DNA from 3 places in the Denitraticella aggregata genome. Region 3 is predicted to be linked to each of the others. Evidence: predicted binding sites of a transcription regulator. Region 3 holds the regulator's gene; each other region holds the start of a gene.

What was found. Region 3 encodes sigma-54, which starts transcription at its own class of promoters, with help from an activator protein. Its sites were predicted from a motif close to TGGCACGCTTNCTGCTNA; they were not measured.
Region 1: ACKVEX_RS07100 (flagellar hook-length control protein FliK) is a predicted target of sigma-54. The motif match lies at 2,542-2,559, and genes of this name have one in related genera.
Region 2: ACKVEX_RS12580 (PEP-CTERM sorting domain-containing protein) is a predicted target of sigma-54. The motif match lies at 688-705, and genes of this name have one in related genera.

Annotation. Positions count from the first base shown of each region.
Region 1 covers NZ_JBLLNL010000004.1:120,782-125,672, reverse strand. The annotation lists gene ACKVEX_RS07115 (flagellar assembly protein FliH) at 1-481, shown strand, start outside; gene fliI (flagellar protein export ATPase FliI) at 496-1,893, shown strand; gene fliJ (flagellar export protein FliJ) at 1,994-2,449, shown strand; gene ACKVEX_RS07100 (flagellar hook-length control protein FliK) at 2,594-4,069, shown strand; gene ACKVEX_RS07095 (flagellar basal body-associated FliL family protein) at 4,166-4,708, shown strand; gene fliM (flagellar motor switch protein FliM) at 4,721-4,891, shown strand, end outside.
Region 2 covers NZ_JBLLNL010000010.1:2,053-6,943, forward strand. The annotation lists gene gshA (glutamate--cysteine ligase) at 1-465, shown strand, start outside; gene ACKVEX_RS12580 (PEP-CTERM sorting domain-containing protein) at 805-1,491, shown strand; gene ACKVEX_RS12585 (monovalent cation:proton antiporter-2 (CPA2) family protein) at 1,537-3,285, opposite strand; gene ACKVEX_RS12590 (heavy metal response regulator transcription factor) at 3,494-4,174, shown strand; gene ACKVEX_RS12595 (hypothetical protein) at 4,321-4,824, shown strand.
Region 3 covers NZ_JBLLNL010000007.1:25,948-30,838, reverse strand. The annotation lists gene recA (recombinase RecA) at 1-976, shown strand, start outside; gene recX (recombination regulator RecX) at 987-1,436, shown strand; gene lptB (LPS export ABC transporter ATP-binding protein) at 1,423-2,145, shown strand; gene ACKVEX_RS09995 (RNA polymerase factor sigma-54) at 2,168-3,598, shown strand; gene hpf (ribosome hibernation-promoting factor, HPF/YfiA family) at 3,615-3,938, shown strand; gene ptsN (PTS IIA-like nitrogen regulatory protein PtsN) at 4,108-4,593, shown strand; gene hprK (HPr(Ser) kinase/phosphatase) at 4,562-4,891, shown strand, end outside.

The DNA.
Region 1 (4,891 bases), on a different contig from region 3:
GGCCGGTTTCGACGAGGGCCGCAGCGCGGGCCTGGCCGACGGGCAGGCCGAGGTACGGCAGCAGGCGGACAGGCTGGCCGAACTGGTCAGGAACATGGATGCAGCGCTGGACCTGATCGACGGCGACATCGCGCAGGAAGTAGCGGCGCTCGCCGTGGCGATCGCCCGGCAGGTCGTCCGGCATACGCTGGCCGACCATCCGACCACGATCTCCGAAACCGTGCGCGAGGCGCTGCAGCAGTTGCCCCAGGGCAAGGCCCGCATCCGCATCCATCCGGACGACGCAGCGCTGGTGCGCGAATACCTCGAAGACCAGCTCGAGCAGGGTCATCACACGCTGGTCGAGGATGACGGTATCCACCGCGGCGGCTGCCGGCTCGAGTCGGCCGGCTGCGAGATCGACGCCACCGTCGAGACCCGCTGGCGGCGAGTGCTGCAGGGGATGGGACGCACCGACACCGACTGGGAGAACGAGGCGTGAACGATCACGCACGGATATGGCATAAATACCTGACCAACAGCGTCGCCCTGGCGAGCGCGGTGCAACCGTTCCAGATGTCCGGGCGCCTCACCCGGATCAACGGTCTGGTGATGGAGGCGGCCGGCATCAAGCTGCCGCTCGGCTCCGGCTGTCGCATCGCGACACTCGGCGGTGGCGAAGTCGAGGCGGAAGTGGTCGGGTTCAATGGCGACCGGCTCTACATGATGCCGACCGACGACGTGTTCGGCCTGTCGCCGGGCGCCCCGGTCTTCCCGATCGAACCCATGCCGGCCGCCCCGCGGCTGGGCGACGGCATCGAACCGCGGCGACGCACGTCCGATCGCGCCAAACATCTGCCGGTGGGCGAATCCCTGCTCGGTCGGGTGGTCGACGGCGCCGGCCGGCCGCTCGACGGTCTGGGACCGATCGAGGCCGAAACCAGCCGCTCGCTGCAGAGCCGGCCGATCAACCCGCTGGTGCGGGCACCGATCCGGCAGGTACTCGACGTGGGCATTCGCGCAATCAACGGATTGCTGACCATCGGTCGCGGGCAGCGCCTGGGCCTGTTCGCCGGATCGGGGGTCGGCAAGTCGGTGCTGATCGGCATGATGGCGCGTTACACCTCGGCCGACGTGATCGTGGTCGGCCTGATCGGCGAGCGGGGACGCGAGGTCAAGGAGTTCATCGAGGAGAACCTCGGCGACGCTGGGCGGGCCCGGTCGGTGGTGGTCGCCGCACCTGCGGACACCAGCCCGCTGATGCGTCTGCAGGGCGCCGCCTATGCAACGACGATCGCCGAGTACTTTCGCGATCAGGGCCGTCAGGTCCTGCTGATCATGGACTCGCTGACCCGCTACGCGATGGCGCAGCGCGAGATCGCGCTCGCGATCGGCGAGCCGCCGGTTACGCGCGGCTATCCGCCCAGCGTGTTCGCGCGCCTGCCCGCGCTGGTCGAGCGCGCGGGCAACGGCCGCGACGGCGGCGGGTCGATCACCGCGTTCTACACGGTGCTGGCCGAAGGCGACGACCAGCAGGATCCGATCGCCGATGCGGCCCGCGCGATCCTGGACGGTCACTTCGTGCTGTCGCGCACGCTCGCCGATCAGGGCCATTACCCTGCGATCGACATCGAACAGTCGATCTCACGCGCGATGCACAATCTGGTCAGTGCCGAGCACTTCGATGCCGTACGGCAGTTCAGGCAATTGTTTTCGCGCTACCAGCGCTCGCGCGACCTGATCGCGGTCGGCGCCTATCAACCAGGCTCGGATCCCCTCCTCGACCGGGCGGTGACGACCTACCCGGCGCTGGAGACCTATCTGCAACAGCGCATCGACGAGCGCGAGAACTTCCCGGATGCGGCCGGCAAGCTTTCGAAGCTGTTTGCCGACCTGCACTTGACCGCTGCATAATAGCGCCCAATCCTGGGAGTGCGACGCAAGCCTGTGCGGACAACCCTCGCGCGCGAAGCTTCGCATCCCAATGCAGCGGTATGGACAAGACCTCGGCCCCATGACCAGACCCTTCGTATTCAAGCCCCTGCTCGACCTCAGCAGGAATCGCCTCAATGACGCGACGCGTGACCTCGGCGAACTGATGGCCCGCGAGCAGGAGAGCGCGAAGAAGCTCGAATTGCTGCAACGCTATCGCGCCGAGTACGAGGAACGTTTTCGCGAAGCTTTGAACGACGGGATCGGCGTCGAGGCGATGCGTAACTATAGCGTGTTCATCGCGCGGATCGACGACGCGATAGACGTGCAGCGAACCCAGCTCGATCAGTCGCAGAAGAACACCAGCGCCGGCAGGCAGGCATGGATGCAGCAACGCAACAAGGTCAAGGCCTTCGACACGCTGCATGACCGCCACCGGGTGGCCGAGCACCGCCGGGAAGGCAAGGCCGAGCAATCACTGCTCGACGAGCATTCCGCGCGACGCCACCGCGAAACGCACGGGCACGGGGACACCTGAGCGTCCCAGGGACGACGGCTGCGGCGTGTCCTGGAACCCGACGGCGCCTGCCGCGCGAGACAGAGACGAGCCCATCACGGGAGTACGCTCGCTGGCACGGGGATTGCTGTTCATCCGCTGAAGACATCACCCGGAAGATCAGTCATGACCCATCCCGTTATGAATCGCGGATCCGGCGCAGCGGTGCACACCATACTGGCCGCGATCCAGCCGGCCTCGAGCAACCCCGCCGGAAGCCCCGGTTTCTCGCGAATATTCGAGCAAAGCGTTGGCAATCAGCAGCACAGCAGCGCCCCGCCCGGCCCGGACCGCAGCGCCCGCCCGGAGGCTGGACGCGGCGAGCCGGGTTCGACCGGCGATGCGCGTCGCCCCTCGGACCCGCCCGCCCGAACAGGCGCGGAACAAGCGGCTTCGCCGCAAAGCGGTTCACCGGAGGCGTCATCCGCTTCGGCCGCCCCCCACGCGTCCGGCACGAAGCGAAGCGACGCGACGCCGGCCGATGCGCAGGCAACACGAGACGGGGCGCCCGAGGTACCCGCGTCCGCCGCGCAACCGTCCGGGCAGCAGGACCTGGCGGCGGATGGCGATGCGCAGGCACCGCGAGACGAGCCACCCCAGCTACCCGCGTTCGCCGCGCAGCCGCCGACTGCCGAACTGCAGGATCCAGCCGCGGTACCCACGGCCGCAGATGACGGCGAGATCGATCCGGCAATCACGGCCGGCATTCCGGCAAACCTTGCCGCACTGACCGCCATCATTGCCGCGCTGGCCAAGGGCGCGAACAGCCAGGGTCTGCCAACCGATGTGACGACCACTGCGGACGACGGCAGCACCGACGGCATCGCCTGGAAGCCACCCGGCACCGTTCTCGCGACGCTGCTCAAGGGCGACGCGACGACGGGCGCCTCCCCCGACGGCGCGGACGACGGATCCGCGAAGGACGCCGTGGTCCGGCAATGGAAGACCGATTTCCTCCCCGGCGCCGGCGCCCCGGGTCGCAGCGTCGCGCAGGTCGCGACGACGCTGAGCGCTCAGACCGGTGCCCACGCCCAGTTACCCGGCGTGCCAGCCGCGGCACTTCAGGCGGTCGCGGCCGACGGACAGCCCGCTTCGGGCATCGCCCACACCGGCGTGATCCCGGGCCTGCGCGGCGAGCCTGCCAACATCCCGCAGCTGCAGATCCACACGCCCGCCGGCCAGCGCGCGTGGGCCGAGGATATCGGCAGCCGCATGGTGTGGCTGGTCGGCCGCGGCGAAAGTCGTGCCGAACTCGTGCTAACACCGCCGAGTCTGGGTAAACTCGGCATTTCGATACAGGTCAGTGGCGAACAGACGACTGCGCACTTCGTGACCTCGACCGCCGCTGCACGCGATGCACTCGAACAGGCCCTGCCCAGACTACGTGAATTGATGCAACAGGCAGGCATCAACCTCGGGCAGGCCGATGTCAGCACGTCGAGCGACCGGCAGGCGTCTGGCGACGAGGGCATGTCGTCGGCACGTCGCGCCTTCGGTTTGGCTCGTAACGCCGCCGGACAGGCCAATATCGCACTGCCGATGATGGGCACCGGTGACAACTGGCCGCGCGCCGGTGCGGGCGTGATCGACACGTTCGCATGATGAAGCAGCCGAATTGAGGGGGCTCTGCCTCATTATTCGCAGGTTCGCGCAGCGTGCCGGTGACGCATAATCACTCTGGGAATCCAGGAGAAATACATGGCGAAGGCCCCGGCCCCCGCGAAGACAGAACCTGCAGCGACAGCGCCCCTGAAGGGCAAGGGGAAGAAGCTCGTCATCGTCCTGCTCGTCGTCGTGCTGGTCATCGTGCTCATCGCAGGCGCGCTCGTGGTGCTGCTGCTGATGAAGCGCAGCGGGTCCGCGGACTCCGCCAGCGATGGCGCGGGTGCCGCTGTCGTCGCCGGCGTGGACCTGTCCAAACCGCCCGTCTTCCTCAGCCTCGACCCCTTCGTCGTGAACCTGTCGCCCGAGGAAGGTGACCGTTATCTGCAGGTGGTCATGGCGCTGCGGGTGCCGGACGCCAGAACCGGCGACAATCTGCGCAATTTCATGCCCGAGATCCGTCACCGCATCAATCTGTTGCTGTCCAGCAAGCTGCCGTCCGAAGTCGCGACGCTGCAGGGTCGCGAGGATCTCGCCGAACAGATCGCCAGCGAGATCAACCGCGTGCTCGGTGCGCCGCCGGGCGGGGCTGCCGGGCCGGTCCAGGCCGTGCTGTTCAACTCGTTCATCGTCCAGTAGGGGTCGCGCGCAATGTCTTCCGACTTTCTCTCCCAGGACGAAGTGGATGCCCTGCTCAAGGGCGTGTCCGGAGAGTCCGACGAGCCGGAGGAAATCGAGGACGAGAATGGTGTTCGTCCTTACAACCTGGCGACGCAGGAGCGCATCGTCCGCGGCCGCATGCCGACGATGGAACTGATCAAC
Region 2 (4,891 bases), on a different contig from region 3:
GAGACCGGTCGCAACTTCGCGCTGACGGTCAAGGAGGGCAGGCGGCCCGGGCTGGTCCTGCAACGACTCGGGCAACCGCGCGAGCTGCTGCACTGGGGGCTGGAACTGCTGGAGCGTATCGGCCCGTGCGCCGCACTGCTGGACGCGGCGCTGGGCACCGACGCGCACCGCGAAGCCGTGGCCGCGCAGCGCGCGAAACTGCTGGACCCGGAGCTGACCCCGTCGGCCCGCGTGCTGAGCGCCATGCGCGAGGACGGACTCAGCTTCGGTGCCTTCGCGCTGCGCCAGTCCGAACGGCATGCGGCGTGGTTCCGCGAACGACCGCTGGATCCTGCCACGCAACAGGCCTTCGAGCAGGCCGCGCGCGATTCACTGGCCGCGCAATCCCAGGTCGAGCAGGAGCAGCAGGGCGAATTCGCGGATTTCGTCGCGCATTACATGGCGGCGCTCGACGCAGGTGACTAAGCACGCATCGACTGGCAGGACCTTGATGCCGGCGTTTCGCGCTCCGGTCCTGCCCAGGGCGATCGCGGTGATCCCAATGCCCTCGGTTCTCGTACCGCCCAAAACGACCCGAAATGAGTGTCGGGATATTTTACAGTTGTATGAAAACATCGGAAATGGAACGTTGCGAGAATGATGCACTAAATCAGTGCGATCAATGTGTTGCGTCGATATGACGGTTTATGGCTCGGATCTTGCGTTAATGTTTCCTGACAACCAGGGGTTCTTCGATTCGCTTCCGATCTTCGGGTGATCCCTCCCTACGCCCTATTTCGGCGCCCGGATATTAAAGGATGGCATATGATTGAAACTGTTCTCGGCTGGTTTTCACTCAGATCGCCCAAGCGGGACAGCACCAGAGCGTTCCATCCCTTCGTGCTCGGCGCAATTCTGACCGTCCTGGCCACTGCTGCTCAGGCAGTGCCCGTCTCGATGACGCAGTCTTCCGGCAGTCCCAACATAACGAGCGCGGGAAAGATCTACACGCATTCGGTCATGCTTTCGGAAGCCATGGATGGCGACCTCCAGGCGCTGTTGACGCTGAGTTTCAAGGTGTCGAACAACGCTGCGGCGCAGGACGATACGATCAGGCTGTTTCTCGGTGAAAACGAGATACATTCGGGGCGGGCCGCATCTTTCGACGTGACGAATCTCGATGTCACCCCATTCTTCGACTTCACCACTGGTATGGTCAGGTTCAAGCTCATGCGTGACGTCGCGGTGGGTGGCGGCAGTATCCGACTCATGAGTGTCGCGGTCACCGTCGGCGACAGATCGTCGCGCGGTGAGGGGAGCAGCGGTCCTGTCATTGAATCGGAACAGAACCTTTTGCTTACAAACGCCGAAGCGGCAGACGTGCTGAGGCAATCGGAGGTATTTCAGGTCCCCGAACCCGGCACGCTTGCGTTACTCGGAGTGGGCATGTTGGGCATGTGGTTCATGCGGCGGCGAGCTTACCGCGTTGATGGATCGCACCGGGGAGCCTGATCCACCCCGGGATAGAAACGGGTCGATGTAAGAACACCCCCCCGGTCAACCGATCAGCTCCCGTAGCGCCTTCATCTCATCCTCGCGCTGAACCTCCATACGCCGTCGCGCGACTTCTTCGGGGGTTCCGGCCAGGTGCAATACGCGACCGGCCAGCTGCAGGCCCGACTCCAGGGTTTCCTGGATGACTTCGGTCGCCCCGAGGTCGAGCAGATGTGCCGCATGTCGGGCATCGCGTGCGCGCGCGACGATACGCAGCTCGGGCCACTCGGCGCGCACCGCCCGCACCACCTGTTCGATCGCATCCGGATCGTCCATCGTCAGCACCAGCATGCTCGCCCGGTCGGCGTGGGCGCGACGCAGGAATTCGATCCGCGATGCGTCGCCGAAATAGACCGGCAAGCCCATCTGCCTGGCCTCGGCGACGTTGAACGCACTGTTGTCGACCGCGACGAACGGGATTCCGTCGGCATCGAGAATGCGCGCGATCAGGCAGCCGACGCGCCCGAATCCGGACAGCAGCACATGACCCTGCATCTCGGCGATGTGACTGGGATCGTCGTCCTCGACCGGTCGGACCCGCAGCGCCTTCTCCATTCTGGTCGACAGCCGACTGGCGCTCGCCGCGACCAGCGGGGTCACGACCATCGTCAGGCCGGTCACGATCAGCATGAACTGGCCGACGTCCTGCGGGACCAGGCCCAGCGCCATCGCCAGTCCGACCACGACGAACGCGAATTCGCCGCCTTGGCCGAGCAGCAATCCAGCCTCCAGCGACACATGCCGCGGCAGCCCGAAGATCAGGCACAGCGATGCGGTGATGACCGACTTGATCACGAACAGGCCGATGACCGAGGCGAAGATCCACCCCGCTGCGTCGGCCACGACTCGATAGTCGATGCCCATGCCGACCGACATGAAGAACAAGCCGAGCAACAAGCCCTTGAAGGGCTCGATGTCCACTTCGATCTGATGCCGGAATTCGGTCTCGGCGAGCAGCAGGCCGGCCAGAAACGCGCCGAGTGCCATCGACAGCCCGGTGGCGCCGGTGATCAGCGCCGCGACGATGATGATCAGCAGCGTGGCGGCCATGAACATCTCGGCGCTGCGCGAGTGGGCGACCATGTTGAACAGCGGGCGCAACAGCAGCCGTCCGCCCAGATAGATCCCGACGATCACCAGCAACGCCTTGCCCAGAGCCAGTGCCAGCGCAAGCCCGACATTGCCGCCGGCCTTCGCACCGAGCACGCCGACCAGGAACAGGATGGGCACGACCGCCAGATCCTGCATCAGCAGGATCGAGAAGCTCGAACGCCCGAGCGGGGAGGCCAGTTCGCGTCGGTCGATCAGCAACTGCATCACGATCGCGGTCGAGGACAGCGCCAGACACGCGCCCAGCACGATGGACGCGGCCGGTGAGTTGCCGAACTCCCACGCGATCAGACCGATGACGCCCGCCGACACCAGGATCTGCAGGCTCCCCAGTCCGAACACCATGCGGCGCATCGCCCACAATCTATCCAGCGACAGCTCCAGGCCGATCATGAACAGCAGGAAGATCACGCCCAGTTCGGCCAGCGCCTGCACGCCTGCCAGGTCGGTGATGACGACGTACTGCAGCCACGGGAACTGCCCCGCTAACAGGCCCAGTCCGTAGGGGCCGACGATGCCGCCCACGATCAGGTAACCCAGCACCGGGCTGATCCGGAATCGATGGAACAGCGGCACGACGATGCCGGCCGCGATCAGGAAAATCACGACCTCGCGGACGTGGGGGATGGCATGTGCTTCCAAGGCGATCCGTCCGGTACAGGAAGTATTCGAAGATTATTGGACTGACGCCCATTATGCACCCGGCACGCTGATACGGTTCGAACGCCGACGCGTCGAACCCGACTGTAAGCTGACTGCAGCATTACATCTCGGTAATGTGCGTACCCCGGCGCAGTTCGAATGGCAGAATAGGAATTCCCCGCATCACGCGAACATCGGGAGCGCCACGTTGAAGATTCTGATCGTCGAGGATGAACCGAAGACCGGTGACTATCTTCGCCAGGGTCTGTCCGAGGCCGGCTTCATCGTCGACCTCGCGCGGGACGGACTGGACGGATTGCACCTGGCTCAGACCGGAGACTACGACTTGCTGGTGCTGGATGTGATGCTGCCGGGCCTCGACGGCTGGGGCATCCTGCAGACTGTGCGACGCGGCGGGCACCAGATGCCGGTGCTGTTCCTGACCGCGCGCGATGCGGTCGAGGACCGGGTGCGCGGGCTGGAACTCGGGGCCGACGACTACCTGGTCAAACCCTTCGCATTCTCCGAACTGCTTGCCAGGGTCCGTACGCTGCTGCGGCGGGGCAGAAGCAAGGAGCCGGATGTGCTGAAGGCGGCCAACCTGGAACTCGACCTGATGCGCCGACGGGTGACCCGGGACGGAGTGCGCATCGATCTGACCGCCAAGGAGTTCGCACTGCTCGAACTGCTGATGCGTCGTCAGGGCGAGGTCCTGCCGCGTTCGCTGATCGCGTCGCAGGTCTGGGACATGAATTTCGACAGTGATACGAATGTCATCGAAGTCGCGGTGCGACGGCTGCGCGCCAAGATCGACGACGACTTCGAGCCCAAGCTGATCCGGACCTTGCGTGGCATGGGCTACGTGCTGGATGCGTCCGACACGTCATGAACAGTCTGATCGGCCCGGACGATCTGGGCTCGTGGCGCCGCCATCGGATTACAGCGTTGTAATGCGGCGGTCAGCTTCCTGTCCGCGAACCGGGTTCATCATTTGTTCCGTCGCGCGGCATATCCGCGCATCACCAGGAGATCATCATGAAAATGACCAGAACGATCGCGTTGCCATCGGCACTCGTCGCTGCACTGCTTTTTTCCGCTCCGACGATGGCGGCTTCCCACGAGGCCGATGAACATGACGCCCATCATCCGACCGAGGCTGAAGCGGCCGCACCACAGGTCGCGGCCGCCGAGCGCATGCAGGCACTGCGGGCACGCATGCAGCAGATGCGCGAGACCCGCGACCCCGAAGCGCGCATGAAACTGATGGAAGAACACATGGCGGACATGGCCGCGATGATGGAGAGCATGCCGGCGATGTGCCCAATGATGTCCGGCGAGAAGGGTGCCGGACCTGGCATGGGCATGGGTCCGGGAATGGGCATGGGTCCAGGAGCTGGCGGGATGGGCCCGGAAAAGAGGTACGAGATGATGCGCGAGGGCCGGTCCGGAATGCACCATGAGCTGATGCAGCAGCGCGTGGAAGCGCTCGAGAAGCGCATGGACCTGATGCAGATGATTCTCCAGTCGACGACGCGATGATGAACTCCATCACGGAATCGGGAGGTACTCAGGGATGAGTCGAACGGTCCTGTCTCGCACGAGACTT
Region 3 (4,891 bases):
TTCGATCATGCGCATGGGTGACGGCAACGTCGAACGGGACATCCAGACGGTGTCCACCGGCTCGCTCGGACTGGATATCGCGCTCGGACTCGGCGGCCTGCCGCGCGGACGGGTGGTCGAGATCTACGGCCCGGAGTCGTCCGGCAAGACCACGCTGACGCTGCAGGTCATCGCCGAGATGCAGAAGCTCGGCGGCACCGCGGCCTTCATCGACGCCGAGCACGCACTCGACGTCGGCTATGCCGAGAAGCTCGGCGTCAATATCGAGGACCTGCTGATCTCGCAGCCGGACACCGGCGAACAGGCGCTCGAGATCTCCGACATGCTGGTTCGCTCCGGCGGCGTGGACATCGTCGTCATCGACTCGGTCGCGGCGCTGACCCCCAAGGCCGAGATCGAGGGCGAGATGGGCGATCAGCTCCCCGGCCTGCAGGCCCGTCTGATGAGCCAGGCACTGCGCAAGCTGACCGCCAACATCAAGCGCACCAACACGCTTGTGATCTTCATCAACCAGATCCGCATGAAGATCGGGGTGATGTTCGGTAGCCCGGAGACCACCACCGGCGGTAACGCGCTCAAGTTCTATGCGTCGGTCCGGCTGGATATCCGACGCATTGGCGCGATCAAGAAAGGCGACGAAGTCGTCGGTTCGGAGACCCGCTGCAAGGTGGTCAAGAACAAGGTGGCCCCCCCGTTCAAGGAAGCGATCTTCGACATCCTCTACGGCGAAGGCATCTCGCGCGAAGGCGAGATCATCGATCTGGGCGTGCAGCACAAGATCGTCGACAAGTCCGGTTCATGGTATGCCTACAACGGCGACAAGATCGGCCAGGGCAAGGACAACGTGCGCGAGTTTCTGCGCAACAACCCGGCGCTTGCGCGGGAGATCGAGAACAAGGTGCGCAACGCCGTCGGTCTGAACCAGATGCAGGCGGTCAGTCGGCCGCAGGCCGAAGTTGCGGCCAGCGAGGCCTGAACCGGGCGCGATGCCGGAAACCAGTCTCAGGGAGCGCGCGATCCGCTTTCTCGCCCGGCGGGAGCATTCGCGCGCCGAGCTGGCACGTAAGCTCGCGCCACACGGGACAACCGATGAAGTCGAAGCCGTCCTCGATCGCATGACCTCCCTGGGACTCCTCTCCGATGCGCGCTTCGCCCAGAGCTGGCTCAGGAGCAGGGCGCACCGTTTCGGGCTGGCCCGAATCCGTCACGACCTCGCCCAGCGGGGACTGGATCGCGACACGATCGATGCAGCGCTCGAGAACGAACCCCTGGACGACGAGCTCGAGCGCGCACGCGCGGTCTGGACGACCCGGTTCGGTTCGATCGCTGCCGACCGTCGGGAATGGGCAAGACAGGCCCGCTTTCTGCAAAGTCGCGGCTTTTCCACCGCCACCATCACCCGATTGCTGAGAGAACGCCCCGATGACGCTGCTTGATGTGGTCGGCCTGCAGAAGCGCTACAAGTCACGCACTGTCGTCCACGATGTCGGCTTCGAGGTCGACGGAGGCGAGGTGGTCGGCCTGCTTGGCCCGAACGGCGCGGGCAAGACGACCTGTTTCTACATGATCGTCGGGCTGGTCCGAAGCGACGGGGGCGGAATCACGCTGGATGGGATCGACCTGACGCACCTGCCGGTGCACAAGCGCGCCCGCCAGGGACTGTCGTACCTGCCGCAGGAAATGAGCGTCTTCCGCAAGCTCAGCGTTGCGGACAACGTGCGCGCGGTGCTGGAGTTGCAGGGGCTGGGGCGCGGCAAGCTCGAGACGCGCCTGGAAGAGCTGCTCGACGATCTCGGCATTGCACATCTGCGCGACAACCCGGCGGTGTCCCTGTCCGGCGGCGAGCGACGGCGCTGCGAGATCGCGCGTGCGCTGGCGACCAACCCACGACTGATCCTGCTCGACGAACCCTTCGCCGGCGTCGATCCGATCGCGGTGCTCGACATCCAGAAGATCATCCGCTACCTGAAGGAGCGCGGCATCGGCGTGCTGATCACCGATCACAACGTGCGCGAGACGCTCGGCATCTGCGATCGCGCCTACATCATCAGCGAAGGGCGGGTCCTGGCGAGCGGACGTCCGGACGAGATCATCCGCAACGAACAGGTCCGCCAGGTCTACCTCGGCGAGCACTTCCAACTGTGACTGCCGCTCGCGTCGCCTCATCATGAAACCCACGCTCCAGCTCAAGCTTTCACAGCACCTGACGCTGACACCGCAACTGCAGCAGTCGATCCGGCTGCTGCAGTTATCGACGCTCGAACTCAATCAGGAGATCGAGAAGTTCCTGCTCGAGAACCCGATGCTGGAACGCGAGGACGGTGACGAGTCCGCTCCAGGCCCGGCCCCGTCTGCGGGCACCACGAGCACCGGCGAGGGTGTGGATGGTCAGCGGGCGGGCGAGTCCGAGCAGGAACACGATGCAGCCAGCTTCGCGGATGACTCGGACTGGTCCACGTCCTCGGGTAGCAGCGCCAGCCGTGACGACGAAGACAACGACTTCCAGGACATCCAGGCAGCCGAGACCAGCCTCAGGGATCACCTCAACCAGCAGATCAGCATGTCGCCGCTGTCCGATCGGGACCGGGCGCTGGCGCGCTTCATCATCGAAGCGATCGACGACGACGGTTACCTGAATCAGACGCTCGAAGACTTGCTGGAATTGCTGTCACCCGAGCTCGAGGTCGACCTGGACGACCTCGCCATCGCGCTGCATCAGGTCCAGAGCCTCGAGCCGGCCGGCATCGGTGCGCGCAGCCCGCAGGAGTGTCTGAGCCTGCAACTTCGTGCGATGCCGGCCGACCCGAACCGGAATCTCGCGCAGATCATCGTCGAGCGCCATCTCGAACTGCTGGCCGAGCGCAATTTCGTTCGCCTGCGCAGGGTGATCGGTTGCAGCGAGGACGAACTGCGCGCGGCCCATGCGTTGATCTGCAGTCTGGACCCGCACCCCGGGGCGCAGTATTCGACGCAGGCGACCCGTTACGTCGTTCCGGACGTGGTGGTACGCAAATTGCGCGGCCAATGGGTCGTCAACCTCAACGCCGACGCGATGCCCCGCCTGCGGGTCAACGCGCTGTACGCCAGTATCCTGCAGCAGCATCGCGGCAGTGGCGGCGCGCTGACCGGACAGCTCCAGGAAGCACGCTGGCTGATCAAGAACGTGCAGCAGCGTTTCGACACGATTCTGCGCGTTTCGCAGGCGATTGTTGACCAGCAGCGCCAGTTCTTCGAATATGGAGACGTGGCGATGCGTCCGCTGACCTTGCGCGAGATCGCCGAACAACTCGAGCTCCACGAATCAACCATTTCGAGGGTCACCACGCAAAAGTTCTTGTCCACGCCGCGCGGCGTGTTCGAACTCAAGTATTTCTTCGGCAGTCACGTGGCCACCGATACCGGCGGCGCGGCCTCCTCCACGGCGATCCGGGCGCTGATTCGCCAGCTGATCGAGGCCGAGGACAAGAAAAAACCCGTGTCCGACTCGAAGATTGCCGAACTATTGGGCCAGCAGGGTATCGTGGTGGCGAGGCGGACCATAGCCAAGTATCGCGAGTCACTGAATATTCCGCCGGTCAGCCAGCGCAAGACGATCTGAAAACCAAGGAGCAATCATGAATCTCAACATCACCGGGCATCACGTCGAGGTCACTCCGGCCATCCGCGAATACGTCACGACCAAGCTCGACCGGGTCATCCGTCACTTCGACAACGTCACCAGCATCAACGTGATCCTCTCGGTGGAGAAACTGAAGCAGAAAGCGGAGGTGACCCTGCACGTGCGGGGCAAGGACCTCTTCGTGGAAAGTGACGATGTCGACATGTATGCCGCGATCGACGACATGACCGACAAACTCGATCGTCAGGTGATGAAATACAAGCAAAAGAATCAGGATCACGGCCACGATGCACTGAAGCACCAGGTTCCGGAAGTCTGACGCTGTCGCGAAACCGGGGACGCGAATCGCGGCCTCGTGACTGAAGAACTGGTACTTTCGTCGTAGGGTGTGTTTATAATCGCGCACGTTTCGTGCCAAACGCACCCTTCCATCATCTTTCACCGTAACGACTCCGGCGTCGCCGGGACCGTAAGGACATCCCTCAAAGATGAGCCTGATAGCAGACCTCCTGCCCGTCGCCAACGTCGTCATCGACCTCGAAGCCAGCAGCAAGAAGCGCGTTTTCGAGCAGGCCGGACTTATGTTCGAGAACAACCAGGGCATCGCGCGCGGCGACGTGTTCGATTCGCTGTTCTCGCGTGAGCGGCTCGGTTCGACCGGACTCGGCCAGGGCATCGCGATCCCGCATGGCCGCATCAAGGGCCTTCAGAACGCCGCCGGTGCCTTCATCCGCCTCAGCACGCCGGTCCAGTTCGACGCACCGGACGGGCGCCCGGTCAGCATGCTGTTCGTGCTGCTGGTCCCTGAACAGGCCAACGAACAGCACCTGCAACTGCTCTCGGAACTGGCGCAGATGTTCAGCGACAGCGACTTCCGCGAACGACTTGCCAACGCACCGGACGCCGAGACCATTCACTCCCTGTTCGTTTCCTGGGGCCCGCATGCGACAGACGAACGTCGCGCAGCTGTTTGAGGCGCAGCGCGGCCCGCTTCAACTGACGCATTTGTGCGGCGAGCTCGACCGCACGATCTCGGTCACCGAGGAACGCATCTGGCCCGCCGACCTGGTCGGCCACCTGAACCTGATGCATCCGGCACGCCTGCAAATCGTCGGCGCGGCCGAACTGGCCTGGGCACGTCGCCAGTCGCGCGAGAAGATCGCGCACCACCTCCAGGAGATCTTTTCGGTTCGCCCGCCCGCGATCATCATGGCCGACAACTGCGAAGTGCCCGGCATGGTGCAGTCGATCTGCGAAGCGACCAATGTCGCG